4 regions of the Nostoc edaphicum CCNP1411 genome follow, and region 2 is predicted to be linked to each of the others. Evidence: riboswitches for the same ligand, from Rfam matches in the RefSeq annotation. Region 2 holds a riboswitch; each other region holds the start of a gene.
What was found. A riboswitch is a leader RNA that binds a small molecule or an ion and turns the genes downstream of it on or off. The one in region 2 is predicted to bind cobalamin.
Positions count from the first base shown of each region.

Region 1: another riboswitch for cobalamin. It lies ahead of HUN01_RS04495 (energy-coupling factor ABC transporter permease); the one in region 2 lies ahead of HUN01_RS02715 (DUF1636 domain-containing protein).
Region 3: another riboswitch for cobalamin. It lies ahead of HUN01_RS05965 (DUF1636 domain-containing protein); the one in region 2 lies ahead of HUN01_RS02715 (DUF1636 domain-containing protein).
Region 4: another riboswitch for cobalamin. It lies ahead of HUN01_RS03015 (TonB-dependent receptor plug domain-containing protein); the one in region 2 lies ahead of HUN01_RS02715 (DUF1636 domain-containing protein).

Region 1 is NZ_CP054698.1:412,251-420,490, forward strand. Features, by position in the region: gene HUN01_RS04485 (PAS domain S-box protein) at 1-2,559, shown strand, start outside; gene HUN01_RS04490 (hybrid sensor histidine kinase/response regulator) at 2,572-3,651, shown strand; cobalamin riboswitch at 3,952-4,091, shown strand; gene HUN01_RS04495 (energy-coupling factor ABC transporter permease) at 4,119-4,895, shown strand; gene HUN01_RS04500 (energy-coupling factor ABC transporter substrate-binding protein) at 4,882-5,184, shown strand; gene cbiQ (cobalt ECF transporter T component CbiQ) at 5,181-5,987, shown strand; gene HUN01_RS04510 (energy-coupling factor ABC transporter ATP-binding protein) at 5,968-6,801, shown strand; gene HUN01_RS04515 (NADPH-dependent FMN reductase) at 6,913-7,458, opposite strand; gene ftsH (ATP-dependent zinc metalloprotease FtsH) at 7,845-8,240, shown strand, end outside.
Region 2 is NZ_CP054697.1:250,881-259,120, forward strand. Features, by position in the region: gene HUN01_RS02705 (high light inducible protein) at 1-177, shown strand, start outside; gene HUN01_RS02710 (hypothetical protein) at 240-479, shown strand; cobalamin riboswitch at 834-976, shown strand; gene HUN01_RS02715 (DUF1636 domain-containing protein) at 1,276-1,686, shown strand; gene metE (5-methyltetrahydropteroyltriglutamate--homocysteine S-methyltransferase) at 1,762-4,014, shown strand; gene HUN01_RS02725 (DUF4346 domain-containing protein) at 4,198-4,581, shown strand; gene HUN01_RS02730 (hypothetical protein) at 4,705-4,878, shown strand; gene HUN01_RS02735 (DUF2934 domain-containing protein) at 4,929-6,197, opposite strand; gene HUN01_RS02740 (DUF5615 family PIN-like protein) at 6,529-6,861, opposite strand; gene HUN01_RS02745 (DUF433 domain-containing protein) at 6,858-7,088, opposite strand; gene HUN01_RS02750 (ribonucleotide-diphosphate reductase subunit beta) at 7,344-8,240, opposite strand, start outside.
Region 3 is NZ_CP054698.1:754,950-763,189, forward strand. Features, by position in the region: gene HUN01_RS05935 (LbetaH domain-containing protein) at 1-997, opposite strand, end outside; gene HUN01_RS05940 (hypothetical protein) at 1,182-1,409, opposite strand; tRNA gene HUN01_RS05945 (tRNA-His) at 1,995-2,067, opposite strand; gene HUN01_RS05950 (DUF4359 domain-containing protein) at 2,193-2,576, shown strand; gene HUN01_RS05955 (sirohydrochlorin chelatase) at 2,790-3,539, shown strand; gene cobA (uroporphyrinogen-III C-methyltransferase) at 3,536-4,315, shown strand; cobalamin riboswitch at 4,590-4,747, shown strand; gene HUN01_RS05965 (DUF1636 domain-containing protein) at 4,770-5,201, shown strand; gene HUN01_RS05970 (cobalt-precorrin-6A reductase) at 5,377-6,114, shown strand; gene HUN01_RS05975 (PEP-CTERM sorting domain-containing protein) at 6,248-6,736, shown strand; gene HUN01_RS05980 (inositol monophosphatase family protein) at 7,122-8,000, shown strand.
Region 4 is NZ_CP054698.1:50,775-59,014, forward strand. Features, by position in the region: gene HUN01_RS03010 (hypothetical protein) at 1-389, shown strand, start outside; cobalamin riboswitch at 824-973, shown strand; gene HUN01_RS03015 (TonB-dependent receptor plug domain-containing protein) at 1,462-3,438, shown strand; partial or broken gene HUN01_RS03020 (IS630 family transposase) at 3,531-4,564, shown strand; gene HUN01_RS03025 ((2Fe-2S) ferredoxin domain-containing protein) at 4,706-5,578, shown strand; gene HUN01_RS03030 (ABC transporter substrate-binding protein) at 5,822-7,039, shown strand; gene HUN01_RS03035 (iron ABC transporter permease) at 7,042-8,124, shown strand; gene HUN01_RS03040 (ABC transporter ATP-binding protein) at 8,197-8,240, shown strand, end outside.

The DNA.
Region 1 (8,240 bases), on a different replicon from region 2:
TGGGGAAACATCGCAGCCAAGACGATTACTGTAGCCGGACGTACCATGAATCTAGTCCGGATCGCTGATATCAGCGAACGGAAAGAGGCACAAGAGGCATTGGCGAAATATGCCCATGAGGTCGAAGATTTGTACGATAATGCTCCCTGTGGCTACTATTCCCTCGACAGCGAAGGCCGATTGCTTAAGGTCAACGAGACTGAACTGCAATGGTTGGGTTATACCCGTGAAGAAATGATTGGCCAAACCCTGGTAAATTTTTTAACCCAAGCCAGTCGCTTGTCCTTCGAGCAAAACTATCCTCGCTTCAAAAAACAGGGTTCGTTGAAGGATTTGGAACTTGACATGGTTTGTAAAGATGGCACAGTTTTCCCGGTGCTGGTAAGCGCTACTGCTGTCAAGGATGCTGAGGGAAACTATCTATACAGCCGCACCACCCTATTTGATATCCGCGAACGCAAACAAACCGCGCAAGAACTGGAAGAATCACGCAAAATGCTGCAAACGGTACTAGATACATTTCCGCAACGTGTTTTCTGGAAAGACCGCCAATCGCGGTTTATTGGTTGCAATCCAGCATTTATCCGCCATTCTCAACTGACAACTGATGAGATTATCGGCAAGACCGATTTTGAATTACCTTGGGCAAAGTTGGCACACCTCTACTGTACAGACGATATGATGGTGATGACCACTCGAATACCTAAACTAGGCTATGAGGAGCCATTTGAAGGGGCTAATGGCGAACAACTCTGGCTACGAACGAATAAAGTTCCCCTGACCAATAGCGCAGGAGAGGTGATTGGCATACTGGTATCTCATGAAGATATCACAGAACGCAAACAAGCCGAAGCACAATTACGGCAAACGAATGAGCAGCTTGCTAACGCAAATATGGAACTTGCCCGCGCCACTCGCCTCAAAGACGAATTTCTCGCAAACATGAGCCATGAACTACGAACACCTCTCAATGCAATTTTGGGGATGTCAGAGGGCTTACAAGAAAGTGTCTTCGGCTCCATTAATGAAAGACAAGTAAAAGCGATCGCTACTATTGAGCGCAGTGGTAGACATTTGCTAGAACTAATCAACGACATTCTAGACTTGTCTAAAATCGAATCTGGCAAACTGGAACTGCAATTGAGTGATGTTTCTGTCAGGAGCCTCTGTGATACCAGTATTGCCTTTGTTAAACAGATGGCTTTGAAAAAGAATATTCATCTTATTACTCATATTTCTGAGCATATTGACAGCATCCAAGTAGACGATCGCCGCCTGCGTCAAGTACTGATTAACCTGCTGAGTAACGCTGTCAAGTTCACACCAGACGGCGGATCTGTAACGCTAGAAGTCCGGCTGGAAGGGGAGGGGGGCACAGGGGAAGAGAGGCAGGGGGAGCAGGGGAGGCAGGGGAAGCAGGGGGAAAATTCCTCTCCTCTGCACCCTTCCCCCTGCCCCTCTGCCTCATCTCCCTTGTCCCCCTCATCCTCCCCAAACCTCTGCTTCCATATCATTGACACCGGCATCGGTATCGCCGCTGGAGAAATTGGCAAGCTGTTTCAGCCTTTTATCCAGCTTGACAGTAGCCTTAACCGTCAATACAGTGGCACTGGTCTAGGTTTGGCACTAGTACAAAAGATTGTAGCCCTACATGGAGGAACGGTCTTAGTTAGGAGTGAAGTTGGAGAGGGAAGTTGTTTTACCGTCTACATTCCCTACCATGCTAGCGACAATATGTCAACAACACAGGTAACTACTTTATTGCCCAGCTATCACTTACCTGCTGAGAATGCTCAAGTTTTAATTATAGAAGATTCTGTTGCGGCGGCTGACCAAATTACTCGCTACTTCAGCGAAATGGGAATGCAACCCATCATCTATCCCAAAGGTGAAGGAGCCGTAGAAGAAGTGCTGCGCGTTCAACCTGCTTTGATTATTCTGGATTTGCAACTACCGAACCTATCCGGTTGGGAGGTGCTCAATCAACTCAAGACCAACCCAAAAACCAAATATATTCCAGCGATCATCATTTCAGTTGTGGATGAGCGTAGCAAAGGACTAGCTCAGGGAGCGTTTGAATATCTGGTCAAACCCATTACCCGCACTCAACTTCAAACAACTATAGATAAACTACAACATTCTGCCCTTTCTAACCCACCAAATCTAATTGGCGTACCAGAAGCAGTTCTAGACACTCCTTTGATTTTGCTGGCAGAAGATAATCAAGCAAATATTGATACTATGTCCGGCTATCTTGAAGGTCGAGGATATCATCTGATTCTGGCAAACAATGGACAGCAAGCTATTGACCTTGTTAGAGTTCAACGCCCCGACTTAATTGTAATGGACATTCAAATGCCGGGAATGGATGGCTTGGAAGCAATGCGGCGTATCCGTAACGATCAGCAATTTGTGCATATTCCGATCATTGCACTAACGGCCTTAGCCATGCCTGGCGATCGCGAAACTTGTTTAGCCGCTGGAGCTAACGAATATTTGACCAAACCCGTAAAACTTAAACAGCTTGTAAGCACAATTCAACAACTCTTAAGCAGGTAACGGAAATTTTCGATGGATATTCAAACCTCTATTTTAGTGATCGACGATCAACCCGATAACTTTGACGTTGTTGAAACCTTACTGGATGGTGAAAACTACCAGCTTTACTACGCTCCTAGTGGTCAACAAGCTCTAAATCGCCTCGATAGTTTTCAGCCCGATCTGATTTTATTAGATGTGATGATGCCCGATCTTGATGGGATGGAAGTCTGCCGGCGCATCAAAGCCGATCCACAATGGCAAGCAGTGCCGATTATTATGGTGACAGCATTAACTGAGAAAGAAGATTTGGCTCGATGTCTGGCGACGGGTGCAGATGACTTCATTAGTAAACCCGTCAACGGTGTGGAATTACGAGCCAGAGTTAATTCCATGTTGCGGATTAAGCAGCAGTACGACAGTATGCAAGTATTGCTCAAGATGCGAGAAGACATGGTAAATATGATTGTGCACGATCTGCGAAATCCACTTACCACTATTATCTTAGGAGCAGAGATTCTTCGGTTGGCAGGTTTGTCACCGAAACAACAACAAGGAAAAGTCGATCAAATTTTACTTGCTGGACAACAACTACAATCGTTAATTGATAGTTTGCTGATTATGGCAAAGCTGGAATCTGGCAAAATGGTTCTCAACTACACAGAAGTGGATCTTTGTGCGCTATGTATATCAGTTGTAGAAGATATTGAGGCGATCGCTACTCAAAAAAACCTGACCCTGATACGTGAATTTCCCGAACCTGGTGGCATTGTTGTAGTAGATGCAGTGATCTTTCGTCGAGTGCTGGATAATTTGCTCTCCAATGCCATTAAGTTCTCCCCCTTCAATTCTCAAGTCATCCTCCGAGGAGAGTATTTGGCAGCAGGTGGTGCTAAAGTGCAAGTCGCTGATTCCGGTTCGGGAGTTCGTCAAGACTTACGGCAAATCATTTTCGAGAAGTATGAAATTGGAACTATGATGCCAGAAATTTCGCAAATTGGTTTAGGATTGGCTTTCTGCAAAATGGCGATCGAGGCACATTCCGGTACAATTACCATCGAAGATAATCATCCAAATGGTAGTATTTTTACTGTATTATTCAAAAATAAATAATTCACTTTAGTCTAAATTAATACTTGCCTCTGCGACTAGAAGTCGCGGCTACACATACAAAACCCGCCTACGCGGGTTATAAAACTCGATTTTCTGCTAGTCCACGTAGGTGGAATTAGCCTGTGTGGTAGCGAATTATATTCGCCCAAAACTTTTAAAACATCCTCTAATTAGAAATGACCTCTAAACTGTTTTAATAAACTACGCTTTGTAAAAGTCCCAGCCAAATAAATTTGGCACATTCGCTTATATCCCCCGGTTAGAAACACGGGGGCTTTACGCATCACGACTCGTAATGGTGATATAGTTACTCAAATCGGTTCTGATGGGAAGCAGCCATCGGACGCAAGGGGGAAAGTCCGGTGTAAATCCGGCGCTGTCCCGCAACTGTGAACCAAAATTAGGTGAGTCAGGATGCCCGCCGGTTAGAATCAATTCGTTTACATAAATCTGCGAGGTACAGATTCATGAAAAGAAAAAAACAGGCGTTAGTCAGTCTAACCCTGATGGGAGTTATCAGTTTTTATCTAGTCATTGGTTTACCCAAACCCGCCTACGCCATGCACATCATGGAAGGTTTTTTGCCAGTGCAGTGGGCAATTTTTTGGTGGATTGTGGCATTACCATTTTTTCTATTAGGATTGCGTAGTCTGACTCGCATTACCCAAGCTAACCCGGAATTGAAACTACTCCTGGGCTTGGCTGGTGCTTTTACTTTTGTGCTGTCAGCTTTGAAAATCCCTTCTGTCACAGGTAGCTGTTCTCACCCAACAGGGACAGGGTTAGGTGCGGTGCTGTTTGGCCCCCTTACTATGTCGGTTTTGGGTAGCTTAGTATTGTTGTTTCAAGCTTTGTTACTGGCGCATGGCGGCTTGACGACGTTGGGGGCAAATGCTTTTTCGATGGCGATCGCTGGCCCTTTCCTAGCTTACTGGATATATAATCTGACAATAAAGTTAGGTGGTAAACAACAAATCGCCATATTTTTAGCAGCTGCGATCGCAGATTTACTCACCTACATTATCACTTCCATCCAACTCGCCCTAGCTTTCCCCGCACCTGTTGGTGGGTTTATCGCTTCATTTACCAAGTTCGCCGGAATTTTTGCCATTACTCAAGTTCCCTTAGCAATTAGTGAAGGATTACTAACTGTGTTGGTGTGGAACTGGCTGCAATCTTATAATCCTCAAGAATTAGAATTGTTGAAATTAATCAAGCGAGGAAGTGGCAATGAGTCAATCTAAAAAAGGGTTGAGTAACTGGCTGTTGGTATTAGGAGTTATCGCTTTAGCAGTTGCACCGCTAATATTTGTGCGAGGTGGGGAGTTTTCCGGTGCTGATGGCAAAGCAGAAGAGGCTATTAATGAAATACAACCCGAATATAAACCCTGGTTTAAATCATTTTTTGAACCAGCTAGTGGGGAAATAGAAAGCTTATTATTTGCTTCGCAAGCGGCTTTGGGTGCGGGAGTAGTTGGTTATGCAATTGGATTGTATAAAGGACGTTCCCAACAACAAAAACCTAAAGAATGAGCCTACAACTAGACACTTTAGCTTATACCAATCGATTGCGAAGATTGCCACCAGAGCATAAACTAATTTTTGCATTTACTACTCTGGCTATTTCCCTGGCTAGCCATCCGCTAGTGCAAATATTGATGGCACTTTGGATGGGTATTTGGACAGTTATTTATGCAAGAATTCCCGCTGGTGTTTATTTTAAATTGTTAACATTTACCATAGTTTTTTGTTTGACAAGTTTGCCAGCACTTATGGTGAATGGAGTTACGATTAATGATTTGCCAAACGTACAATTAGATTCGTGGTATGGATTAACTCTCGGACATTTCTATATTTATATCAGTCATCATGGCAGTATTCAAGCATTAGGAATTTTAACCAGAGCATTAGCCTCTGTTTCTTGCTTATATTTTCTCATGTTAACCGTCCCTTTCACGGAGATATTACAAACTCTGCGTTACTTACGATTTCCAGTGCTTTTAACCGATTTGTTATTACTAATGTATCGGTTTATTTTCATCCTACTGAACACAGCCGAGGAATTATGGACGGCACAAAATTCCCGTGGTGGTTACCGTACTTGGCGTAGTGGAATGAAAAGTTTAGCACTACTAATTGGACAATTATTACAGCGAACCTTACAACGATATAGTCAGTTTTCTCTGGGATTGCAATCACGGGGTTTTGTGAGTGAATTTCGAGTTTGGCATCCCCGCCGCTATCGTCCCCAAGCGCGATATATCATCGAAGCAATTTGCGGCTGTGTAGGATTAATAGGATTAGAATTTTGGCGAAATGCAGGAATATTTACTTGAATTTGAGCAGGTATATTACACCTATCCAGGCGCACAAGAATCAGCTTTGAATGGTCTAACACTGAAGATTCCATCTGGTAAAAGGTGTGCGTTAATTGGGCAGAATGGTTGTGGTAAAACGACGCTATTTTTATTAGCTAACGGTCTTTATAAACCTGATTCTGGTATTGTACGTTGGCGTAATGAACCGTTAAGTTATAATCGCAATTATCTTAGTAACTTACGGCAGAAAGTTGGACTAGTATTTCAAGATCCAGAACAACAATTAGTAGCTTCTACTGTTGAAGAAGATATATCTTACGGTTTGTGTAATTTGGGTTTACCAGAGCCAGAAATTAAAGACCGAGTAGAGCAAGCATTAGTGGAATTTGAACTGACTGCTTTAGCAGAAAGACCAGTACATCATCTGAGTTTAGGACAAAAAAAGCGAGTTTCTATAGCAGATGTGATGGTATTACACCCGGAACTATTGGTGTTGGATGAGCCAACTGCATATTTAGATGTAAAACATACTCGTAACTTGATAGCGACTTTGAAAAGGATTCATCGAGATGGAACCACTTTGTTGATGGCAACCCATGATTTGGATTTAGTTTATCGTTGGGCAGATTGGGTTTTTGTCATGGATAAAGGGCAGCTGATGCTAGAAGGTAAACCACAACATGTATTTAGTCAGCGTACACTTTTAGAAGAGTTAGAGTTAGGCGTACCATTGATATATGAGATGTTATTTGATGGGCTATCTACTGAAGAGGAAGTAATTATAGAAAGAGTGCGACAGCGGATATTACAGCTATTTCGTAATTTTTCCTGATTAACATAGGATTTACGTAAAACTAAACGCCAACCTACACAGTTTAAGGTTTTTGGCGTTAACCCAAGCGTATTGAAATATAGGGTGGACAAAAATTTGCCCACCATATAACTAATTTACACCTCGCAGCTTGCGAGTATTATCAACTAAACTCTGAGCAAATTGATCAAATCTTTGAGATAGCTTCTCATCTAGTAGCTTGCCTTCAGGACTGAACGCACCCCAAGCTTGTCCAATCGCAATTTGTTCAGGGATTGCCCAACAATGCACCCATCTGGTAATTAACCGTAGTTCGTTCAGAGCATTACTATTAGACTGTCCACCTAAGACACTAATAAATCCTGCCACTTTATCTGACAGTTGATCAAAGCTCATCAAATCTAGAGCATTTTTGAGGACACCACTAACGCCACCATGATACTCAGGTGTCGCTAAAATTAATCCATCAGCCTGACTAACAGTATTTTGCAACCGCAGAACATCTGGGTACTCTGGATACTCCTTCGCGCCAGTGCAAAATGGTAGCTGCAACTGCCGTAAATCGAGAATTTCTACCTCTGCACCCAAGGCTTCTACCCTTTGCACTGCTACTTGTAAAGCAAGCTGGGTATAAGAGTTGGATCTTAAGCTACCGCCAATACCAATAATTCTCACCATAATTAACCTACAAAGTATTAACTAGCTCTTAAAAAGCGGAATCGTTATGACTATGTTTATCTTAGCGATTTGTGTCAGAATGTGTCAAATTAATATCTGCTGGGCATTGGGCATTGGGCATTGGGTATGGGGCATGGGGCATGGGGCATGGGCATAGGGCATAGGGCATAGGGCATAGGGCATGGGGCATTGGTGACTCTTCCCCATTTTCCTGTGGATGGAGTTTTTCATGGAGGAAGGAATAGCCTGAAGAAACTTGGGAATGCTTTTGTGTGGAAGTTAGACTAGATAAGAAAAGTGTAATTTCCAGTTATTACAATTTTTAATAGAAGAATAGGCATAAAACCAGCGCTCAAACTTGTGCCAGCAGACAAAGGGTAACTATTATGACAAATTTGGGAAAAAAAGCATTGATAAAAAGTCAGTCGTCAAAGCGCGTTGCTTGGGTTGGTGCGTTGGCAAAACCCGCCGTAGGCATCGCAGCTAGTTTAATTATGTTGCCAGGAATTTTCGGTAGTACTCCTGTCATGGCACAAAAAGCAGAGAGCACCCCTCTAAATTATGGCCAGTTGATCAAGAAAGTGAAGGCGGGAGAAGTTGAAAGAGTAGAGCTTGACGAAACTGAACAGCTAGCAAAGGTTTATCTCAAGGGGCAAAAGGAGAATACACCACCGCAACAGGTGAGACTTTTGGCGCAAAATGCAGAGTTAATTAACATTCTTAAAGAGAGGAATGTTGATTTTGGTGAAGTTTCCTCTGCTAATAGTCGAGCTGCTGTTGGG
Region 2 (8,240 bases):
CAACTCAACAACTTTGCAATTGAACCAAAGGTTTATGTAGATAAAACCCCAAGAGCAGGTTTTACCGAGTACGCCGAGAAACTCAATGGACGTTTAGCGATGATTGGTTTTGTCTCACTCATAGCTCTAGAAGTTGTCACAGGACACGGCTTGATTGGATGGCTGACAAACCTGTAACTAAATCTGAATATTTAAGAATTTCACTCAATTAACCGATAGAAAATTACCAGAGGATTGCTATGAAAACTGATTTTGATTTCCCTAAAAAAGATTTAATTGGCCCCGTTGTTTTTCGCCCCGATTTCAACAACTTTGAAATAATTAACGTTAACCAAGCCTGGTCATTATTTTTCAGTGCAGGTCAAGACGATAAAGTACTAGGAGAAGAAACTGAATTAGGCAAGTTTTTCACTAACCTTTTAATTGCTGTGGGAGTAACAGGAACTCTTTGGGCAATCTATTTCAGCAATTTGGGATAAAAAGTTGGCTTCAGGTTTTAAATTGAATAAATATATCCGAAGTCTTGGTGGACATAACCAAGACTTCTTTTAAATTGTAGGAATCAATGATTAGTAACAGTGCATTTAGCGGGACTTAAACATTTTTGAGGGAAAAACAAGCCTCAAACCAATGCAGGGTAAGAGAAAGACACCTTATGCTCAAAAATAGCCCAAACTTAGATATCTTAAGAAACTAAGCAAAACGATGTTAAAGTCTTTCTGCATATAGATTTGAGGTTCTTTTTTGGTTGTTTTTGTCTCAGTCCCACTAACAAATGGTAGCTATTGGAACCAGTCAGTTTAAGTATGATTAAATTCATAATCATGCTATTGTTAGGAAAATATCAACTCGGTTCTGTTGGGAGTCAGCCATCAGACGCAAGGGGGAAAGTCCGGTGTAAATCCGGCGCTGTCCCGCAGCTGTAATCAAGGTTCGCCTTGTGAGTCAGAATGCCCGCCGAAAGCAACACGTAAACTCATACCCATCTGCGAGGTACAGGTGAATATTGCCATAAATATTTCAACGATACATCAGTTTCACGTTCTCATAGTGCCAGAGATACTCCACAGACTACTCATGGCTGTGAAATTATAGGCAGTTTATTGATCATTGCAATTAGCCTTTGGTGCAACTGTCATTTGCGCTAGTTTTTTGTTGGCGTGAAAGCTTTTGTAACATCATTTTTGCTAAATTGACACGTTATGTTGCAGTTGTACGACTGCAAAAAGTTGTCATATCTGCGATTCAGACTTCTTTCTACAAACTTCAAAATTAATGCTCGACAAACAACATACTTTATTTGTTTGCACGACTTGTGACAGCGTGTGGCAAAACGGTAAACGAGTTGGTGAAAGTAAAGGTGAACAACTAATACAACAGCTTCAACAACTTGCACAAGATTGGGAATTGCGAAATAAATTCCACATTCAGGGAGTTGAATGTATGAGTGCTTGTAACCATTCTTGTGTTATTGCCTTTACAGCAGAAGGGAAATCAACCTATCTCTTTGGCGATTTACCAGTTGACGGCTGTGCATCTGCTGTATTGAAATGTGCAACTCAATATTATACTAAGCCTGATGGTTTATTACCTTGGTCAGAACGACCTGAACCTTTGAAAAAAGGGATTTTAGCAAAGATTCCACCACTAAATAAGTGGGCAAAATTAAACATAAGTTGTTGTTAATTGATGACTGGGTAAAATTTGCCAGTTCTTAATCTCTAGTACCTAAATCATTAGTCTTAAAAGGAACAGAAAGTAATGCAGATTCAAACAGCAACATTAGGCTATCCCCGCATTGGTAAAAACCGGGAAGTAAAGAAAGCGCTAGAAGCATTTTGGAGTGGTAATATAGAGTCCGAATCATTACTGCAAACCATACAAAAAGTCGAGGAATCTAACTGGAAAACCCAACTTGAAGCCGGAATTGATTATATTGGAATTGGAGACACAACTCTCTACGATCATGTACTTGACTGGACATTTCGTTTTGGGCTAATTCCTGAAAGATTTCAACAGCTTTCTGGCTTAGAACGCTACTTTACAATGGCACGAGGTAAAGAAGGAATTCCCGCCTTGGAAATGACCAAGTGGTTTGATACTAACTATCACTATCTTGTCCCGGAAATTGCTGAATCAACATTACCATCTGATTTCAGTGACTTTTTAGAACGAGTTAGCCGCGCTCAAAAAATATTAGGTAAACGAGCAATTCCGATTGTACTTGGCCCCTGTACTCTGCTGCGCTTAAGCAAACTATCACTAAATATTCAGCAAGCAGTATCAAAGTTAATTCCGCTATACATAAACCTACTCACTGAATTAAAAAATCTGGGAGTAGAAGAAGTACAAATACATGAACCTGCACTTGTTTTAGGTGATGCTAATTCTTGGAAAGAACACTTTCATAAAGTTTATCAATCACTTTCGTTAGTTGGAATACCCCTACACTTGGTTACTTATTTTGATGATTTGGGTGAAACTTACCCTTGGGTGATAGATTTACCCGTTGCTGCTATTAGCTTAGACTTGACACGCGGACGCAACTTAGAGTTAATCAAAACCTACGGTTTCCCACCAAATAAGCGACTAGGTGCAGGGATTATAGACGCAAGAAATATTTGGCAAATTCGTTCCGAGAAAGTTATTCCCATTTTACAAGAGATTGTAGAGACTTTACATGGAACATCTCTACATATTCAACCATCTGCTTCCTTACAATTTGTTCCCTACGATGCCAAACGAGAAAAACGATTACCATCACCACTACGTAATGTCTTGAGTTTTGCTGAACAGAAACTTCAAGAAGTGGTTTTCTTGGCTCGGACAATAATAGGAGAAAATACTAAAATAGAACAAGAAATTATCGAGACTAGCTGGAATAAGTTCGAGGAGTTTAATCCAGCAAATCAGTCAGTTCAAGAAAGACTAAAAACTTTAAAAACTGATGATTTTCAGCGCTCCTTATCCTATGGATTGCGGCTTGATTCCCAAATTTCGCTTCCTCTGTTCCCCACAACTACAATTGGTTCTTTTCCCCAAACCTCTGAAGTTCGCCAACTCCGAATGCGTTACAAACGGGGTGAATTGAGTCAGTCAGAATACGAAGCTGCAATTGATGTTCAAATTGCTGAAAGCATTAAACTACAAGAGGAATTAGGATTAGATGTTTTAGTTCATGGTGAATTTGAACGCACCGATATGGTGGAATTTTTTGGACAGCAGTTATCAGGCTTCGCTTTCACTGAAAATGGTTGGGTGCAAAGCTACGGTAGCCGTTATGTTCGTCCACCAATTATTTATGGTGACGTGGTTCGGACTGCGCCAATGACGGTACGTGAGTTTAAAGTAGCTCAATCATTGACGGAAAAACCTGTAAAAGGGATGTTGACGGCTCCTGTAACTATCTTAAATTGGTCTTATCCCCGGATGGATATTTCCAAATCAGAACAAGCTTTCCAAATTGCTTTAGCGTTGCGGGATGAGGTAGCGGATTTGGAAGCGGCTGGTGCAAAGGTAATTCAAGTAGATGAACCCGCGCTGCGTGAGGGTTTACCCCTGAAGGTTGAGCGCTGGAATGAATATCTATCTTGGGCTGTAGATGCATTTCGTTTGGCGACAGCAGTAGCCCAACCCCAAACGCAAATTCATACCCACATGTGCTACTGCGAATTTGGTGACATCATCAAGGATATCGAACGGTTAGATGCTGATGTTATTTCAATTGAAAATAGTCGCAGCAACAATCAAACTTTGCGAGAAATCACAGAGGGTGGTTACTCACATCAAGTTGGTAATGGAGTCTACGATATTCATAGTCCTGTCGTGCCGACAACTGAGCAGATTTTACAACAATTGCGGACTGGAATTGCTAATTTACCGGTAAAACAAATTTGGGTAAATCCAGATTGTGGTTTGAAAACTCGGCGATGGTCAGAGGTGATTCCGGCTTTAAAGAACATGGTGGAAGCCACGAAAGTTCTACGGGAGGAAGCAAATGTGACTGTGAAATAACAGTAAAAGTAGTCACAGGCATTAGTCTGAGAGTGCTTTAAGACTTTTGCTCTCTTGCTTATTGTTGAACTCAACAGTAATGCCCAATATCTACACTATTCTTCTCTGCATTCACTGAAGATATGAAGCTCAGACTTCTCTTGGCGTTTAGAGCGGTGCTTTTTGTTTTGGAGTTTAAAAATGATGATAACGACAGTGGAAACAATCGCAGCAATTGACTACAAACTATCCAAGCGATTTTTAGAACTCGATCCGGCAGGTTATTTTATTATCTACTTAGATCGGGGAGCAGGCTTGATCTGTGCGAAACATTTTACCAATGAAGTTAACGAGCAAGGATTGGCTATCGATCCAGAAACCGGAAAGCCGATTCCTGCAACCGTCAAAGTGGAACGACAACCAACTGCCCTATTTACTGGAAGAACTGCTAAAGAAATTTGCATTCAACTGTTTGAGTCAACAAAACCTTTTCCAGTCAGCCGATTGGATCATGCGGCTTACTTGGGGCGTGAGTTTATGCGAGCAGAATTGGCTTTGGTGACAGGACAAGACTACGTACAGGATTAAATAGGTTTGTGATGACTTAACGACCAAATTGAGCGGCAACGATCACACTTAAACGGAGCCAGCAACGTTTCCTTGTCCGCTCCAATGACTTGTTAGCTTGCCACGTCACCGATCCCTCATGCCTTGCAACACAGCGAGCGATCGCCCTCCAAACACGCCTGTCTCAGCAAAGAGCTTGCTGGGCGATCGCGCTACCAACAAATCACCCTGAAACCACCGCCTCAACTGACCAAAACGGAGCCAGCTAACGGTTGGTGCGTCACCGGACGACTATATTTTTTGCATCATAATCGATAGCGTAAATCTCCGTTCCGTGTACACGCGCTTCTTAGACATAGGTTCAACATTCAAGCTGGTTTGGGCAGATAGGCAATATCGTCTTCAATAGCGCAGTACCAGTCACGGTCAGCATCCCATAATGGCATATCTCTCTTCAACCATACATAGTAAGCTCTTTCTCTAATTTCATGTTCTCGTAGAGATATGTAGCTGTTTCGTACACGCTCATAAAGTGCATTACCAATTGCTGAAATTCCTTCCCCAAGTATACATTTCATATTATATGCAGCAATAGCTTTATAAAGTCCTGATTTTAGCATCACATCTTCATAGATTGCATAGTGGTTCTTACATGGAATTGAGCTAAAAGTTTTGTCGGTGCAAATAAAACCTGGCGTATATGGAAAAATCCTGACATCGACTCTTTTGTCATGCGAACGATTAATGTAGTGATTTTTCAGTTCATCCCAAAATTCATAGATTGTAGCTAGAGATTCAACTCTTACTCCCGACAAACGGTGTGTCTCACCATAGAAAAGAGGCTTCAAAATATTTACTGCAAATCCCGTCAACCAAGTATAAGATCGAGTTCCTGTATGTATATAAATATTTCCCCATTCGTAAATCCTCTTAATGATGTCAAATCTAGGATCAATAATCACTTTTTGCTGATTCACAAAGGAGCGATAAACTTCAAGAAAATCACTCATATTGCCTGGTTTTTGACTAACCATGTATCCAGAGATTCCCATGCTCCACTTAAGTCGAAGCTCTATCATGACGCGAATTAAAGCAGGAGTAACTTCACTCTGGTCAGAATAGTCGTCAAAATTTGCTTCACCAAAAATAATTTGATCGCACGTGTCATAGTAAATACTAAAATCAGGATTATTAGTTAGATATATATTATTAAATAACTCATTTTTTCCAACACTGCCTTGATAATGATTAATAAGCCGTAAACTATCTATTATATGCTTTAAAGTCAATCCTCTTAGTTTTCTTAAGGCTGATTCCTGAATAGCCTCATCTCGAAATCTAGTTAGAATGCTTCGGAAAACATTACTGAATGCAGAACAATTTCCTCTATAGTATGTATGATTTAATAATTTTCTCTCATAATCTGATTGGGTGGTGTAGTAGATTGCTTCGGCAATTTGAATTTCGTTAGAAAGAAAGGGTTTATTTAAATTTAGTACCTGAGCGCATAAAGTCTCGTATAGGTTCAGGTATTGATGGCATTCATTAAGTAAAGTATTTAAACTTCCAGCATAGACAATTTGCTCAACGCAGGAATACTTTTTTACGATTTCATCTTTAACCCAATCAATAGTCATAAATTAGCTCACCACTAAGATTTTTCCCTCACTTACTCATGCTCAGATGAGTCCTAATTATTTATTATACGGAAACTTCCCGTATAATCTTTTTCTAGATAAAGATATATTAAGCATTACAGACAAATCCTGTCAGAATATACAGAAATTTTCTTGATAACAAACCTATTTGGATATTATACAGAATTTTTCCGTGTTCTTTAAGAATGCGTAGGCGTAGCCCGCCGCAGGCATCGCTCCGCCAAAAATCATAGACATGTCTACGGCGATCGCCATTATGTTTTCTCCATTTGTAATAAACCCTGGGAAGAGATCCAAAGCCATCGGTGCATTATGATAAAGCAAGCAACGATAAATTTTCATCTTCATAAAATAACTTGATCGCGTTAAAATTCTGACGTAGCAAATTTTCAACTTGTAATGTTGAACAGTTTCCAGCGCGAAGCCAAATAACTTTCGGTGGGTTCCCAAATACTAAGCTCAGGTCGTGCATATCTGCATCTTTTGAGACAATCATCAAATTATTGTCTTTTGCATAATCCCAAACTATTGGGTCGATCGTTGCTTTCATGCCCACATCTCGAACATGAAGCGAATTTGGGAAAAGATCGCTCAAACGGCTTGGTAACTTAGGTGACAAGTTTTCATCAAAAAGTAATTTCATGCAGATAATGGAGCGGTCATAAACCGACGCTCACGGTCAGCAGCATAAGCAATGCAAGCTTTTAAATCTTCTCGCGTCAGATCGGGAAAATCGTCGAGAATTTCTGCTTCGGTCATCTCGGAAGCCAAGTACTCAAGCACTTCATAAACCGTAATTCGCAAGCCGCGTACACAAGGTTTACCACCGCGTTTATTTGGTTCAATCGTAATGTAGTTTCGGTAGTTCATAGTTGAAATTATCGACATTGTATTCTCGACCAAGGCACAATCTTAGATTATGCCTTGGTCATGTTTAAACATAGCAAAAATTCAAAGAGTGGTGATTGCCACCATCCTAAGACTAAGCGACTTAACGTTCCCAATCACCAAAACAGGGAGTAGGGAGTGGGGAGTGGGGAGTAGGGAGGATATTGAAAATACCCTACTCCCTCGTTAAAAATCATCTCTCGGCGGTCGGGTACATTGGGGTTGCTAGACCCCTTTTTAGAAATCATCCCAACCTTCAATACTAGAAGACATAACATAACTGGTGACACTCGCCTCAAAGAAGTTTGCCTTCGTGTGAGCTTCTTTTTTAGTATCTGAGAAACGCTCCAAGTGAGCATAAGGGCTTTTCTTGTAGATAGCTTCTGTCCATAATGGATCTAAACCGATCGCCTTTAAACGAGCATTTGCCAGATATTTTGTGTACTGTTCTGTACTGTTTGCCGTAATACCCAGAATATCATCTCCGACAATATGTCCTGTCCACTTGCATTCATGCTCAACAGCTAGGGCAAACATTTCATAAATTTGTTCGCGGCTGTGGGGGAAAACTTGCATCGCTTCTGGAATCAATTTTTGATACAGCCGCACATGGGAGAGTTCATCTCGGTTAATCATTCTAAAGATATCGGCACTCCCAGACATGAGCATCCGTGATGACAGATTGTAGAAAAATATAAACCCATTGTAGAAATACAACCCTTCCAACAAATAATCCGCCAACAGCGATACGAAATAATTTTCTAGTGTCGGCTTATCGACATACTTTTGGTATAACCCAGCGATAAATTCACATCTAGCTTTGAGAATGCGATCGCTCCGCCAAAAATCATAGACGTGTGTACGGCGATCGCTGGGAATCACCGTCTCAATAATGTATTGATAAGACTGATTGTGCATCGCCTCTTGAGAAATTTGTTCTGCCATGCACAATGCAATTTCTGGTGCTGTCACGCTGTTTTTGATGTGAGGCACATTACAGGTTTGCACTGAATCGAGAAACGTCAGGTAACTAAGGATGCCATCAAATGCACGTCGTTCTCCAGGCGTGAGATTGACGTAATCTGTTACATCTTGAGTAATGTCTATTTTTTCGGGAATCCAAAAGTTCTCTCG
Region 3 (8,240 bases), on a different replicon from region 2:
TCTCTAAAGCGTGAAAGACAACATCGTTTGCCATCCCAGCAATTGACCCAACATTAAAAGGTTCACCTTCATCAGCACGTAGCGAAATTCTATTAGCTAGATTGTGGTTGAGTGTTGCTAAAGAATCTTGGAAAGTAAGATTACCGATAATTCGGTTACGATAGTTAGGATTACGAGTTGGAGTTCCACCTATCTGCGGCAGACCTCCAGAGTTAAAGAAGGTGACGGGAGCATAATTAATTCCTGTTACGTTGGTCAAGTCTGCTCTGGCTAAGTCTGTATATCCATTGGCAAATGCTTCATTAACTTCAATGATGCCTTCCATTAATGCAACGTCGGCTTGTGTCAAGTTTGCCACCTTCCCTAAGATGCCGCTAGTAGCTTGTAGGTTTGTTGTAACGTTTTTACCAGGCAAGACAACTTTACCAGCAGGTAAGGTGACACCAGGGCCAACTCGCGCCAGAAAGTTTACTACTGTGTTTCTTTCTATAGTTGCACCATCTATTTCACAGTTGAAAGCGAGAAAAGTCTCTGGAACAGTGTTGCTAAACTGAGTATTGGTAACTGCGTCGGTAAAAGGCCCTGTGGAACCTTGAGTACCAATTTTAGCTGCACCTTTGACAATGGCCATGTGTGCCATAATGACACGCTCGCCAATCTGCACTCCCGTTCCTGAAGCTGTGATTTTCACTTGGTCTTGAGCATTAGAATCTGCTGCAATACTAATAGGAGCATTAGTAGCATCTAACTGGGCAAATGGAGCAACGTAAACTTTTTCGCCCAAGGTAATATTTGTGGGATTGATGATTGTTGCTGTTGGGTCAACAAAACTAGCTGATTCGGAAGGTGCGGTACTTGGGCATATAGGTAGGTTTCCCACAGTTGGATTACAAGTTCCGCCAACAGCAAATGCGGGTTGTATACATATCAGTGTGCTGATGGCAAATGCTAGGATAATTGCATTTAAGGCACTAAAAATTGTGCGAGGTTTGAACATAGCAAGAAAAGTCCTCACGGGTTATGGAATATTTGGCTATGGGATAATCTGCGTTAATAAATGAAAAATTTATTCAGGCGATGTCTGGCAACAAGACGCAGAGCATCTACACAGGCTGAGAAATTACCAAAAACTACACTGCAACAGCCTCTATTGAGACTCCTTTTAGGTATGAGACCAAGAATTAACCGCCCCAAAAACCTGCCAAATTGAAGAATATTTGTAAGACAACTGACAATAAAAAGCCTAAAAGCGGCACTGAAATTGTCGTTGTTGCTCCAGCAACTGCATCATTGTAGACAGTCTCCCAAGCATCTGGCCCGCTAGTGGAACTACCATAGACTTTAGTACTCACAGCTAACGTTAAGCTAAGTACACTCAAACCAGCTAGTATTACGCGACGTTTTAACATTATTCCTTGTTACCTAATAGTTCGCCAAGTTTATTAGGTAAGGTAAAGCGAAAAGGTACAGGACATACTTAAACTTTTCGGTTTACCTAACTTAATAACTTTCAAAGTTAATCAAGTACAAATTGCTACATACAGCAATTAACAGTCTATTGTAATCTTATTTGCTGTTTAACACTAGAGTTTTAGGTATTGAAAAAATCTATGGAAATAATAAAAATAGTATTAAATTTATAGTGGAAAACTGTATTCGCAAAAAAATAATTTAATTAAAAAAATCATCTATCTTAAGGAATAAAATTAGATTAATTGCTAGTGAAAGATAATCAGTATAGGTAAAAAATAATTTAAATTCTATCTTTGGGGGGATCAATATTTAAGCTGTATACTAATTTTCATTTAGAAAGTAGATTAGCTTATATACATCAACTTCTTGATAATATAAGCTAATTAATCATCGTGGATTTGTAACCATTCCAAGTCTATGAACTTATAGACGACAGATTCTTGCTAAAGTGATGGTTATGAAAGTTCAGAACCACAACCCACCTTTTATAGGAATATATGGATCATTATGGAATTATATAGGGCGAACGATGGGAATTGAACCCACGAATGGTGGTACCACAAACCACTGCCTTAACCACTTGGCTACGCTCGCCATTCAACAATTTGAATTATAGCAATAATTTGGCTAGCGATCAAGAGTTTTTATTCAAGGAACGGACTCAGTTGATTTAGAGTCTCTGGAATCTAACGATTTACAACGAATTTAACTTGGCAAACATGAAACCATTGACCATCATTGCATATACTGGAGCAGCAGCAGGACTCGCCGCCTTGGGTGTGACAATGGCGAAGACCAATCCCAGTCAGGTTGAATATGAAAAATATGCAGTACAAAGGTTGTCAGAATATTTAAAAACCGATGTATGCAAAAATACTACGAATATTATAGAAAATTTAATCCGTTTTAATTGTGATAAGTTGGTTGACTCGGCTAACCCGCAAATCCAAGAAATTATTGCCAGGACTACAGAAAGACAAAATTACATGATTTTTAGCGTTTACCGTACAGATTTAAAAATAAGTTCTTGGATACCTTCTTATAAATTTGAAACAGTGGGAGCTTTTGATCAATTTTATACTTACACTGCTGAAGAACAATAAGTCAAGCAGAAGGGGGAGAATTTGAAGAACAAGTCAGAATCCAAAATTCAGTATTCTTCTTCAATAATTACCAAAGAAGAATTCAGCAATTCCTGAGCCAGAATCCAGAATGGATTCTGAATTCTGTCTTCTGACTCCTTCTCATCAGGGTATCTATATACCCCCCAACTTAATATTAAGTAAGAATAGTAACTGAAAGTTCAATTTTTGCCGATGTCATCTGCCTATCTCTTAGTATCTCACGGAAGCCGCGATCGCCGCCCAGAAATTGCTATGCAGCAACTAGCAGGGCTGGTATGTAATCAATTGCCAGAAAATCTCAACTCATTAAATAGCGAACATCTGGTTGGTGTAGCTGCTTTAGAAATGAGTCCTCAGCCTTTACACGAGCAGATTCAACAATTTGCTAAGAGCGCTTTTGGCGATGATCGCAAACTACCTCAAAACGATCAGCGCCTAAAAATTGTACCGCTATTTCTGCTGCCGGGAGTGCATGTGATGACAGATATTCCCGCCGAAGTAGCCCTAGCACAACAGGCTATTGGTGAAGATATCATCATTGAGTTGCAACCATATTTAGGCTCTCACCCCAATTTAGAGAAATTACTGGCAAAGCAAATAGCTGCGACAAAAGCAGAAGCATGGATTCTCTTAGCTCATGGTAGCCGTCGCGCAGGTTCTCAAGAAACTGTGGAAGCAATGGCGGCGAGTTTGGGAGTAGTGGCTGCTTATTGGGCTGGGCCTCCTAGTTTAGAATCACGGGTGAAAGAGTTAGTAGCTGCTGGTTATAGAGAAATTGCAATTTTGCCATACTTTTTATTCGCTGGTGGAATAACTGATGCGATCGCGGCCTCAATAGAGGAGCTAAAATTACAATTTTCTGCGGTGAATTTCCAATTGGCGCAGCCCTTGGGAGCAAGTGCAGAATTAGCCGAGCTAATTTGGGATTTAACAGATAAATGAACCGCACAGAGAAACAGGAGAACAATTATTTGGGAAAGGTTTATTTAGTAGGTGCGGGGCCAGGTGATCCAGGTTTAATTACCCTGAAGGCCAAAGGTTTGTTGGAATGTGCAGATGTCGTTATCTATGATGCCTTAGTGAGTCCGGCAATTCTGGCAATGATTAATCCCCAAGCCGAGCAAATTAATGCTGGTAAGCGGAGGGGAAAACATTCGCTGTTCCAGGAAGAAACAACTCAATTGCTGATTGAGAAAGCGCAGGATCATGCAATTGTAGTACGGCTAAAAGGTGGCGATCCGTTTATTTTTGGTCGCGGTGGTGAAGAGATGGCAGAATTAGTCAAAGCTGGAATATCAACGGAAGTAGTGCCCGGTATCACATCGGGAATTGCAGCAGCAGCTTATGCAGGTATACCTTTGACGCATAGACTGTATAGTTCGTCAGTGATATTTGTAACTGGTCATGAAGCAGCAGGTAAGTATAGACCGATAGTGAATTGGAGTGCGATCGCTCACGGTTCCGAAACCATTGTAATTTATATGGGAATTCACAATCTGCCTTATATTGTCGAACAATTAAGTTTAGCTGGGTTGAATTTAGAAACGCCCATTGCTTTGGTGCGCTGGGGTACGCGCCCCGAACAAGAAGAATTGATTGGTACTTTGGAGACAATTGTAGAGCAGGTAGAGCAAACTGGATTTGGTGCGCCTGCGATCGCAGTTATTGGACAAGTAGTGAATATGCACAGTATTTTGTCTGGTTGTCGTCCAGTTTGATGTTGGCGCAAAGCTTGTCGTTTCGTATTCTCCGATAACCCTAGTACCGCAAGGCGGAATTAAAAATTAAAAATTAAAAATTAAAAATGAATACAGCATAAGGGTTTCGTTGATTTGGAATGATTGGTTTATTTCCGCCGTGTTGTACTAGTGATTTATCGCATTAAATATCATGAGTTTGTAGTAAGCACTTCAGTGCTTAAAAATCCAGGACTAAAGTCCTTACTACGAACTTATTCATTCCTCGTAACTAATGCGATAGACCACTAGTGTATGATCGATAAGGTTATTCGGTTCTGGTGGGAGTCAGCTACCAGAGGTAACGGGGAAAGTTCGGTGCAAATCCGGCGCTGTCCCGCAACTGTGAACTAATTTGAGATTAAGGAACCAAATTGAGTGAGTCAGGATGCCCGCCGAAATAGATTTATCAGTTTCACATATCTGCGAGGTACAGATGACTACGACTGTAAATATTTCCCCAACCAATCCTTTGGGTGTTGCTAATCATACTTTATTTGTTTGTAAAACCTGTGCCAGTGTTTGGCAAAATGGAAAACGCTTAGGCGAAAGTGGTGGTGAAAAACTTTTACACCAACTTCAGCAGCTTGCCCAAGATTGGGACTTACGAGATGAATTTCCGATTCAGGAAGTTGAATGCATGAGTGCTTGTAATCGTTCTTGTGTAGTCGCCTTTGCTGCCAAAGGGAAATTAACATATTTATTTGGTGACTTAGCAGTTGATGGTAGTGCTTCTGCGGTGCTGCAATGTGCTAGTCAATACTATGCTAAAGCAGACGGTTTACTGCCTTGGTCAGAGCGTCCAGAAGCACTAAAAAAAGGTATTTTGGCAAAAATTCCCCCTTTATCAAAACAGAATTCAGTATGAATTCTGTACGAGTGGCGGATAGAGTTAAGCAAAGCAAATCCGCGAGAGTTTGAGTATAGATTAAAACCTCTTTCACCGTGGGCAAAAATAAATTCAAATATTCTTCCTTGAACCTATCCGTTTATGGGTAGAGTATTCTGAATCCTGAATTCTGAATTCTGACTCCTTTTTAATGATGCGCGTTTTGATTCTAGGTGGGACGGGAGATGCGGCAGAACTAGCTGCCAAGGTTGCGACTATCCAAGGGTTAGAAGCAATCACATCTCTAGCTGGCCGCACCCGTGAACCGTCAATACCGTTGGGGGATTTACGGGTTGGAGGTTTCGGTGGGGTGGCGGGGTTGGCTAGCTATCTGCGAATCATGCAAATCGACTTATTAATTGATGCAACCCATCCCTTTGCGACTCAGATTTCCTTTAATGCAGCAGATGCCGCAACGGAAGTTGGAGTCCCCCGTCTGATGTTAATTCGTCCGCCTTGGGAAAAAGAAAGTGGCGATCGCTGGATTGAAGTTGATCGCGTTGAAGCCGCAGCAACAGCACTGCAAAACCAGGCACAGCGGGTATTTTTGACAGTGGGTAGGCAAGAACTCGCTGCCTTTGCTTATCTAGAGAAAATTTGGTTTCTAATGCGGATGATTGACCCTCCTGGCGATGAAGCTTTAGTACCACCGGGAATGGTATTGTGCGATCGCGGGCCATTTACTCTCAATAATGAAAGACAAATCCTGATTAATAACAAGATTGATACCATCGTGAGCAAAAATAGCGGTGGCGATGCAACAAAGGCCAAGATTATTGCAGCGCGAGAACTGGGTGTAAAGGTTGTTATGGTAAATCGTCCACCTATCCCGCCAGGAGAACAGGTTAGTAATGTTGATGCTGCTTTAACGTGGTTATTTGATCGCTGCTAAATGAAGAGTGCTGAGTTCCAAGTGCTGAGTGCTGAGTGGGTAAATAGGCAAGATTGATAATACTATCTTTACTTAATTTCCGTATAATACACGGGAACCTTCTACAAAATCCGCGATCGCACTAACGACTTCCATGAAAAATCTAGCTCTATATGCCATAGTCCTCGCCACCACTTTTGGATTAGTTTTCGGGACAATGCCAGCCGCCTCTGCTTTAAGTTGGAACTGGAGTTATTCTGGTACTGGCATAGCGGCAAACGGTACTTTCACCACTAATGACACCCCTAACAATTTAGGTTTTTACCTGATTACTGGAATTACTGGTACACGAAATGGTGAAATAATTACTGGTTTGCAAGCGCCTGGGACTCCAATGCCAGGAAACGAACCTTTTGATGTTGATGATTTAATTAGTCTTAATACTCAGCAGTTAACGGGTAAGGGTTTTGCATATTCCACTTCGGAAGGAAGTTATTCTAGTCCATTTTTCGCTAGTTTTTTGTCCAAACCAGGTTATCTAGAGATGTTTTCTGCGCCAACTAAACCAGGTTTGAAAAATTTAGGATTAGAAGATAGTGAATTACCCATTAGTTTTTCTGCGACCATAATCACCATCCCTTAACCCACTTCTATTTTTAGCTTACGCGTAACAAGCTATCCAAATTCACTCAGAAAAAGCTCGAAAAAGTTTCCTAAAACCATCAATAACAATTCAAAATCCTACCCTTACAGGGAAGCAAGCTACGCATAGGATCTTGTAGAGAAGAGATTTTCAGATGGGAATTTAAAGCCTGACTGAAACTTTAGCTAGGTGTTGACATTCGGTCTTAAAGCCTTAATTTTACGATAAAAATTGCGATTCTCTCTATAGTTTCTTTGAGACAAACAGATTAAAGTAATATAGCAACGGTGGTATCATTACATCCACATGATACCGTAATTTTGTCTAGATATAGAATTCTATCGCCCTGTCAACGGTAGATTATTTCTGAAAGGAGTTTGCTGCAATGTCCACAAAACCAACTACTCGATTAATTTTGGAGACTTTACTCCCCCATCTCAAAGTAGCAGCAGCCTATGCCAATTTTCTTCAACCAAAAATTGCTGCACTTCCCGCCAAAGAACAAGCAAAAAACTTTTTTGCTGCTGCACTTACTGATGCGGATGTGGCTATTCAAAACCTGGTAGAAGTAGTATTGCTGGGCACTTTCCCAGATATTCGCTTTTATGGCGAAGAATATGAAAGTTCTAACAACACCAAATATTTTCGCGCTATCGAACTCGGTTCAGAAGGTGATTACTTAGTCACGCTTGACCCGATTGATGGCACGAAGTTTTATATGGATGGACATTCTAATTATCAAATTATTCTCAGTATTTTAAATTCGGATGACTTTGAAGCAGTAATTGCCATTTCTCCTGCCCAAAACATTTATTTTTACGCCCTTCGAGGCGAAGGTGCTTTTAAAGGGACGCTGGAGATGAACTTAGAAGCCTGTGCCCCGTTACATATAACATCCGCCAAACCTTCTATTTTGTTGGGATGGGGAATGAATGCGATCGCACATTTACTAAAAGATCGATATAAAGTAATCGATATAGCGACTGATTACTCTAGTGATATTCAAATTCCTAATCTCAATGGTATTCTCAGCGGTGATTTAAGTGGAGCAGTTATTAAATCGGGTAAATTTCTTGATAGTGCTGCACTCGCTTTTATTGCGAAAGAGGCTGGCTGGATTGTAACTACTCTGGACGGTTCGCCTTTACCGCCACTGCATACTTGTAAAAACTATAGCCTACCTGGATTGATAGTAGCTGCTTCAAAATCTGTTCATCAAGACTTACTGTCAGCGATGCAAAGCCTAGCGGCTAGTGAGTGCTGAGTGCTGAGTTAGAAGTAATGAGTTAGAAGTAATGAGTTAGAAGTAATGAGTTAGAAGTAATGAGTTAGAAGTAATGAGTTAGAAGTAATGAGTTAGAAGTAATGAGTTAGAAGTAGTAGTTGTGAATCTTCCCCACTTTAAGGCTACGGTGTATACACAAGTCAAAAAAAGCTTGATTTTTCATTGTTCTCTCGTTTATCTCGTTCCCATGCTCTGCATGGGAATGCTCCTCGTTGAGGC
Region 4 (8,240 bases), on a different replicon from region 2:
CTTACAACGCTTGGATCGGTTATTTAGGAGGAGAACGTGGTGTCGTAATTTGCAGTACCAATTCTCCGCATTTAAGTATGGCTGGTGAAACATTTAAAGCGCATTTTATCCCGCGTAAAAATCTCGCAGCTTTCTTAAATGCTTGGTTAACAGCACCAGATACCGTACTGTTGCAAAGACACTTCATGAATGCTCATATTCTTGAAGCTGTAGATAAGTATAATCCCCAAAAAGATATTGTATTTTTGTTGGAATACGGTAATCAGGCTGGGTTTTTCTATTTAACTAATTTACCAATTACACCACCGCAATGTTACCACACTGTACGCAAAGAATGGGCAAAATTCCAACTTCCGCACACCCTTTTAACAGGAGCAAAAACACAATGAGACTCATCCAAAAGCAAAAACAAGCTTTCTAGTTTTACCGCTTTTTCCCCATTGCTATGTATAGAGCTTTAATAGCAAAATTAAAGCCTTGTACTACCTCTTATGACTGTAATACTCTGGACAAAATTAAATCTAGAGTGTGAAAAAATTACCTTATCCTGATAGTTATGGTATTTATTTTATGAGTGTTAACTCTAGCACAAATATAATTCTATAGGAATCATATTTGATTTCTGAAAATATTTGAGTAGGGTGTGTTATGCCGTAGGCTAACGCACCATCCGAAGATTTTGGTGCGTTACGGAAGCCGTAACACACCCTACATATACTTAGATTTTTTCATAAATCAAATACTAGTCCTATATATCCAGTAAGTAATATGGAGAATTAAAATTATTATCGACTGAATTTACATATAGACAGTAATTATGGTAATGTGACACATAACTGTCGGTTCTGATGGGGAGCAGCCATCAGGCGCAAGGGGGAAAGTTCGGTGTAAATCCGGCGCTGTCCCGCAGCTGTAATGAGACGAATATAACGTGTCTCTTAGTCAGAATGCCCGCCGACTCACTCTAGACACAAAACATTTATCTGCGAGGCACAGATGATACATTTGATTAATAAATTTCATGGGTACAGATACTGTTTTAAGACGGTACCCTCTGCAAGTTTTACTAATTCGCTTCGCTGTTAGTAACGACACTTAATTTTTGGTTGTCTTATAGGAATTTGGGTATCCATAAGGAATACCACAAAGTCTTTTTGCTATCAAAATAGTATCCACCATGATTTAGCTATGGCAATGCATTGTAGCAAGCTAGTACCGCAAGGCGGAATTAAAAATTAAAAATTAAAAATTAAAAATGAAGACAGCGTAAGGGTTTTGTTGATTGGGAATGGGTGGTTTATTTCCGCCGTACTGTACTAGTTAAACCCTAAATCTTAGAAATTCAACAGCACAAATAAATACCTGCATTTACTGAAAACGAGGAGTTTCATGTCCACTTCCCGCATAGTTACTTATTGTGAATTTTTCTCAAAAATCTTCGTTTTTACCGCAATTTATGGGATGGTCGGTGGAGGAAATGTAGCAATTGCTAATCAAGTTGCACAAATATCTGAGTTTCCTAAGTATGAAGGTTCTGCAAGAGACTTACAACCAGTTGCACAAGTAACACCTGAAAATACTCCAGCCTCCACAACAGAAACAGAACCCGATATTGAATTAACAGTCATCGACAAGCTATTGAATGAACCTGTATTTTCACCTTTTCGCCGCGAGGGGACAGTGAAAGATTCCACCCGTCCAGTTTACGTGATTACAGGTGAAGAAATGGAAGCGCAAGGTGCAAGAACTGTCAAAGAAGCACTGCGATTTCTTCCTGGTGTCTTGGGTGATGGTACAGTTGGCACAGAAGTTAATGCCCAAAGTGGTCAATTTATTCGCGGTTCTAACACCGGTCAAGTATTAATATTGCTTGATGGTAGACCGATTAATAATCTTGGTGGCGGTGGTTTTGACCTTTCAGAATTTACCACCAATAATATTGAAAGAGTTGAAGTGTTACCAGGAGGAGGTTCAACACTTTATGGTTCTGATGCGATAGGAGGGGTAATTAATATTGTCACTCGTCGTCCCACAGAGAAAATTACAACAGAAGCCAAAGTTAATATTGGTGCTTATGGACTAAACCAACAAAGTATTCAAAATAGTGGGAAAGCAGGTGCAATTTCTTGGGTTGTAGGTTACAACCGTACCCAAGCAGAAAATAATTATCCTTTTACAATTCCTGAAGCCAATTTTACAGGAACTAGAACAAATAATGATGCTCTATTTAACAACTTCAATGTCAAACTAGAGGCAGATTTAGGAACACGCAATACCTTAAGTCTCTCAAGCCTATACTTAAGCAAAGAACAGGGAGTACCAGGAGGAGTAGCAATTCCTGAACCCCAATTTGGGCAAGGTTTTTTCAATTCTCTCACCGACAATAATCGCAAATACACAGACCAAGTTCTCACTGATTTAACCTGGAATTCCAAATTAGGGAATGGGAATGATTCACTTTTAACAGCCAGAGTTTATACTGATTTTCTCAATACTCGTTTTGATAACCGTAGTGGTGCACTTTCATCTCAAAATCGGTTTGATTCTAACCAAGTTTCTTACGGTATTCAAACCACACATAGTTGGAATCTTACCAAAAATCAGATTTTAGTTTATGGCTTTGATTACCGGAATGCAAATGTGCGTAATACTACCTTTAATTATGGCACTAATGTAAATAGAGAAAATTACGACAACGGTATTAGTCAGGGAGCCATTTTCGCCAAATATGAAAATAATTTTACTCCTAGTTTCAGTATCAATTTAGGAGTACGCCAAGATTTTAGTAGCTTGGTAAATGGCTCATTTACATCACCATCTGTAGGTACAAAATTAGCAATCTCTGACTCCACAACACTCAGAGCAAACTACATCAGAAACTTTCGAGCGCCAACCATTGCCAATTTATTTAACAATAATCCTACTAATATTGGTAATCCTGAACTTAAACCAGAAAAGGGTGATAGTTTTGATATTGGCATTGACCAAAAGTTAGGTAATATAGGCTTATTACGTTTGACGTTCTTTAGTAACACAGTATCCGATACAATTGCCTTTAAGCGGTTGACACCACCCGTGAATGGCAATACAGGTACTTTGGAAAATATCGGACTGGTTAGAACTACAGGAATTGAAGCTTCTTTAAACTTACAGATAGCGAAAAATTTCTATGCTTTTGCTAATTATACAGCTAATGATCCACGGATTTTAGAAAGTTCTAATCCGGCGGAAGTTGATAAAGAGTTGCGTTTTGCAGGTGCGGATAAATTAAATTTGGGTGTTTCTTATGAAAATCCTCAAGGTTGGTATTTAGGATTGCTCATGAATTCTTTGAATGGGTATCCAACGAATAACGATAATACAGAGTTTTTGTCTGGTTATACTACTTTAGATTTCAAAATGCGCGTCCCTTTAAGTGATAGTTTGATACTGATATAGGAATCATATTTGATTTCTGAAAAAAACTACGAGATAATACGGACAGAATATTTGTCTAATAGCTAACAATGATAAACCAGCATCTACAAGCCGCGATCGCAGAACTACAAGAATTTATAGATGATCGCCCAGATGCGCGTGAGGTGAGGAAAGCGTTGGCAGTCAAATTGGTTTATCAAGGCTACAAGTATGAGGAAATTCAAACAATTTTAGATGTGTCACTGGGTTCGATAACAAGCTGGAAGCAAGCTTATGAGGAAGATGGAATTTCGGGACTGCGCCTGAACCACAAGGGAAAAAAAAGTTACTTAACTGCTCAACAACGAGAAGAAGTTTTAAGTTGGTTGCAAACAAAAGAATGTTGGGAACTTGGTGAACTCGAATATAAATTGGCTTTTGAATATGATGTAACTTATGAGTCAAAGCGGAGCTATTATGACTTATTTGATGCGGCAGGAATTAGTTGGAAGAAAACTACTTCTTTAAATCCAAAAGCTGACGAGGACGCTGTTGCTGCAAAAAAAAAAGAGATTGAAACACTATTGGCAAGGCATCGGCAGGAAATTGAAGAAGGAAAGTTGAGAGTATTGCTGCTTGATGAGTGTCATTTAATGTGGGGAGATTTAAGTGGGTATGTCTGGGGAAAAACTGACCAAGAAATAGCAGTGAGAGTTGTTAATATACGAGACAAACAGACATACTACGGGGCAGTTGACTATCTGGAGGGAAGCTTACTACTAAAAGCGTATAACGCAGGTAACTCAGAAAATACAATTGATTATCTACGTTATTTATTAGATCAGTCCCCCAATCAAAGATTACTTCTTTTTGGGATGGTGCTTCTTACCATCGTTCACATCTGGTTCAAAACTTTTTAGGCGAGGTAAACCAAGATTTGTCTCAAGAGGAGTGGAAAATTCACTGCGTCCGCTTTGCTCCTAATTGCCCGTCACAAAATCCAATTGAGGATATTTGGTTACAAGCTAAAACCTGGGTGCGGCGTTTCTGTGCCTTGATTCCTTCGTTCTCACATCTCAAATGGATGTTTGAGTGGTTTATCCGGCACACTACCTTTGATTTTGCGACTCTTCAAATGTACGGAGCTTTTTCAGAAATCAAATATTAGTCCTATAAGTAGTGTAGATAATATCTTTAACCAGCGTTATCAGTTGTTTCCGGGTTTTCCTGATGGGGGGAGGGTTTTTCAGGTTGGGTTGAGTTCTAGGTTTTAAGGTTAAGAGTTTTTTCACGCACAGGAGAATTGAAGATGAGTGAATTTAATTGTTTGGTTACACCAGTAAATCAAGTTGTGACTGAGGCGTTGTCTACAGGTGGAACAATTGAGTATGAATATTTTGATTGTGGAAGTGATGTTTTGTCATCGTTACTTTACACTTTATTTGAGCAGAATTGGCAACAGGTAGGGGTGGGGCATATTGTCCAAGGTAGTGTTTTGGAATTAGAATTTAATGCTGCACCAAAACTTTGTATTCTCTACGATGGATATTTGACGGTAGCGACAGAAGGTTGGCATTTACATTTGTGTATTGATACTAATTTTGGTGGGCCTCTTTGTAGAACCCCTGTAGAAGTCAGGAAGCAGCGTCAAGTTAGTCGTGCGGCTTTTTATCGTCGGTTTAATGCAGAAGGCCATCCCAGAAGTTGGGGAATTCAATTTTGGAATGGTGCAGATGAACAATTGATGACGATTTTATTACCTAATCCTTTCGTTGATGGTGAAAATTTATTACCAGAAGGTAAACCTGATTTATCAAAGTTAGCTTTGTATCAAGAATTAAGAGATATTTATGTATTGGGTATTCAAGCAATCCCGTTTAGCAAAAATCCACTGAAGCATTCTTATATCTCAGTTTGTACTTCTACTCGCTGTCTTCCTTCACGCAAATGGCAACCCACATTTGATGCTTTAAAATCAGCAGTTGAAAATGCCGGTTTAGATATAGAAGTGAGAACATCTGGCTGCTTGGAAGTTTGCCAACAAGGGCCAGTAGTATTTTATTCTGATGATAGAACTTGGTACACTCGCGTTAACTCAAGCGTAGCTGAAACTATTGTCAATGAACATTTGCTAAAAGGTAACAAAGTTATTGAACATTGCTATCCACCAGATTCCCCATAACTTCTATTTTTACAAATCTCACGCAAAGACATAAAACAGATTTTATTTAGTTCATCTTCTTTTCTCTTCTTCTCTAACTCAATACGGTTCAGTTAAGCATTTCTTTCTTCTCTTTGCGTCCTTTGCGGTTCGTAAAAAAATTGACTTTGGCAAAGAGTTGTAGCCTTAACTGAACTGTATTGTTCTCTAACTCTCTGCGCCTTTGCATCTCTGCATGAGAAAAATTCTCTTTCCTCAAACCCCATGAAATTGGTAAAACTTCCTCACTCAAAACCCATTATTTTTTTATGCCAATTCTTCTTAATTGCCACTTTAATTATTGCTTGCAATATTACACCAATGAACACATCTACAAATACCAATAATAACGGCTGCATTCAAAAATATGACCCCAATACTGATTACTTCCCTAATAAAATCAAGATTACTCATGCAACAGGCTTCGCAGTAGAGTATCATAAACACTACAAAATAGTCACTATAAAAAATTCTTGGCAGAATGCCAACACAAAGTTTCAATATGTTTTAGTCCAATGTGGAACTCCTACACCAAAAGAATTTAATCAAGCGCAGGTAATTACAGTTCCTATTAACTCCATAGTTTCTCTATCTACTACTCATTTACCCCACCTAGCGAAATTAGGTGTAGTTGATAAACTGATTGGTATTAGTAATACTAAACAAGTCAATACTTCTGATGTAGTCGAGAGAATTAAAGCTGGAAAGATAGCACAAGTAGGGAATAATTCTAATGTGGATATAGAAAAATTATTAGAATTAAATCCTGACTTGGTGACAACTTTTGGTACTGGAAATTCCCAAACTGATAGTTATACTAAACTCACAGAGGCGGGTTTGAAAGTGGGGATAAATTCTGAATATATGGAAGACACACCACTGGGAAGAAGCGAATGGTTAAAATTTACTGCCTTGTTTTTTAATAAAGACGAACAAGCAGAAAAAATATTTAGTGAAATTGCCAATAAATATGCACGAGTAGCTGAAAAAGCTAAATCTGTAAAAAATCGTCCAACTATATTTGTTGGGTTCAATTTTAAAGGAACTTGGTATATGCCTGGGGGTAAAAGTTACGTAGCCAAATATCTGGCTGATGCAGGAGCAGATTATCTCTGGAGTGATGATAAATCCTCTGGTAGTTTACCTTTATCTTTTGAAGTTGTTTTAGAACGTGCAGCCAATGCTGACTACTGGTTGAATTTTAGTCAATCTTGGAAGAATTTAAAGGATTTAGTAGCTGAAGATAATCGCTATGCTGATTTTAAGGCTGTGAAAACAGGCAATCTTTACAATAATAATGCTCGTGTTAATGAAAGTGGAGGTAATGATTACTGGGAAGGCGGAATTAGTAACCCAGATATGGTTTTATCTGATTTGATTAAAATACTACATCCAGAGATATTACCTAACCATAAACTATTTTATTACCACAAACTTAATTAATAATGTTAAGCAAAAAGTATAAATTTAAAATTCCCCTAATAACCCAAAAAGCTCTGGTTTTTAAAACCATTACTTTTCTAATTATACTTGTAAGTTTAATCTTGGCTTTTTTATTAGACTTGGCTTTAGGTTCAGTTGCTATCCCTATTGATGAAGTAGTCAAAATTTTGCTCGGACAAGAAGCAGAAAAAGTGACATGGACTCATATTATTCTCAAATTTCGCCTACCTAAAGCCTTGACTGCAACTTTAGCTGGTGCAGCTTTAGGCGTGAGTGGCTTACAAATGCAAACCCTATTTAAAAATCCCTTAGCTGGCCCTTTTGCATTGGGAATTAGTTCTGGTGCAAGTTTAGGTGTAGCGTTAGTTGTGTTGACAGCAAGTGCTACGACACCAACATTATTAGCAGATTTGGGGATAATTAGTGATTTTGGTTTAGTCATAGCAGCAAGTCTCGGCGCAGCATCAGTTTTAGGGATGATGTTAGTTGTTTCTCGCAGAGTGCAAGATACTATGACGTTACTAATTTTAGGTTTATTGTTTGGCTATGCTACTAGTGCAATTGTTAGTATTTTGTTGCAGTTTAGCTCAAAAGAACGCATTCAAAGTTATATTATGTGGACTTTTGGGAGTTTTGCTGGAGTGACTTGGAAACAGTTAGTTGTTTTAATTCCAGTGATACTTTTGAGTTTATTGGGAGCAGTGTTGCAATCAAAATCTTTGAATGCACTTTTACTTGGTGAATCTTATGCACGTAGTTTAGGTTTAACGGTGCAGAAAACTAGATTTTCTATTATTACGAGTGCGTCTATATTAGCTGGAGCAATTACCGCTTTTTGTGGCCCCATCGCATTTTTAGGTGTAGCAATTCCTCATCTTTGTCGTAATCTTTTTAATACTTCCGACCATCGAATATTAATTCCTAGTGTAACAATGATGGGTGCAATCTTAGCATTGTTTGCAGATTTGTTTTCTCAACTTGCGGTAAGTCAGATGGTTTTACCTTTAAATGCTGTTACTGCTTTGATTGGAACTCCTGTTGTGACTTGGGTAATTCTGCGGCGTAATTCCCAAAAGTCTTTTTAAGATTTTTGAAACGCAGAGGTACGCAAAGGTAAGCGCAGAGGTACGCAAAGTGTTTTTAAGGTGAAGTTTCTCATGAGTAACTCGATTTTAACAACTCATAACTTGACTATCGGTTA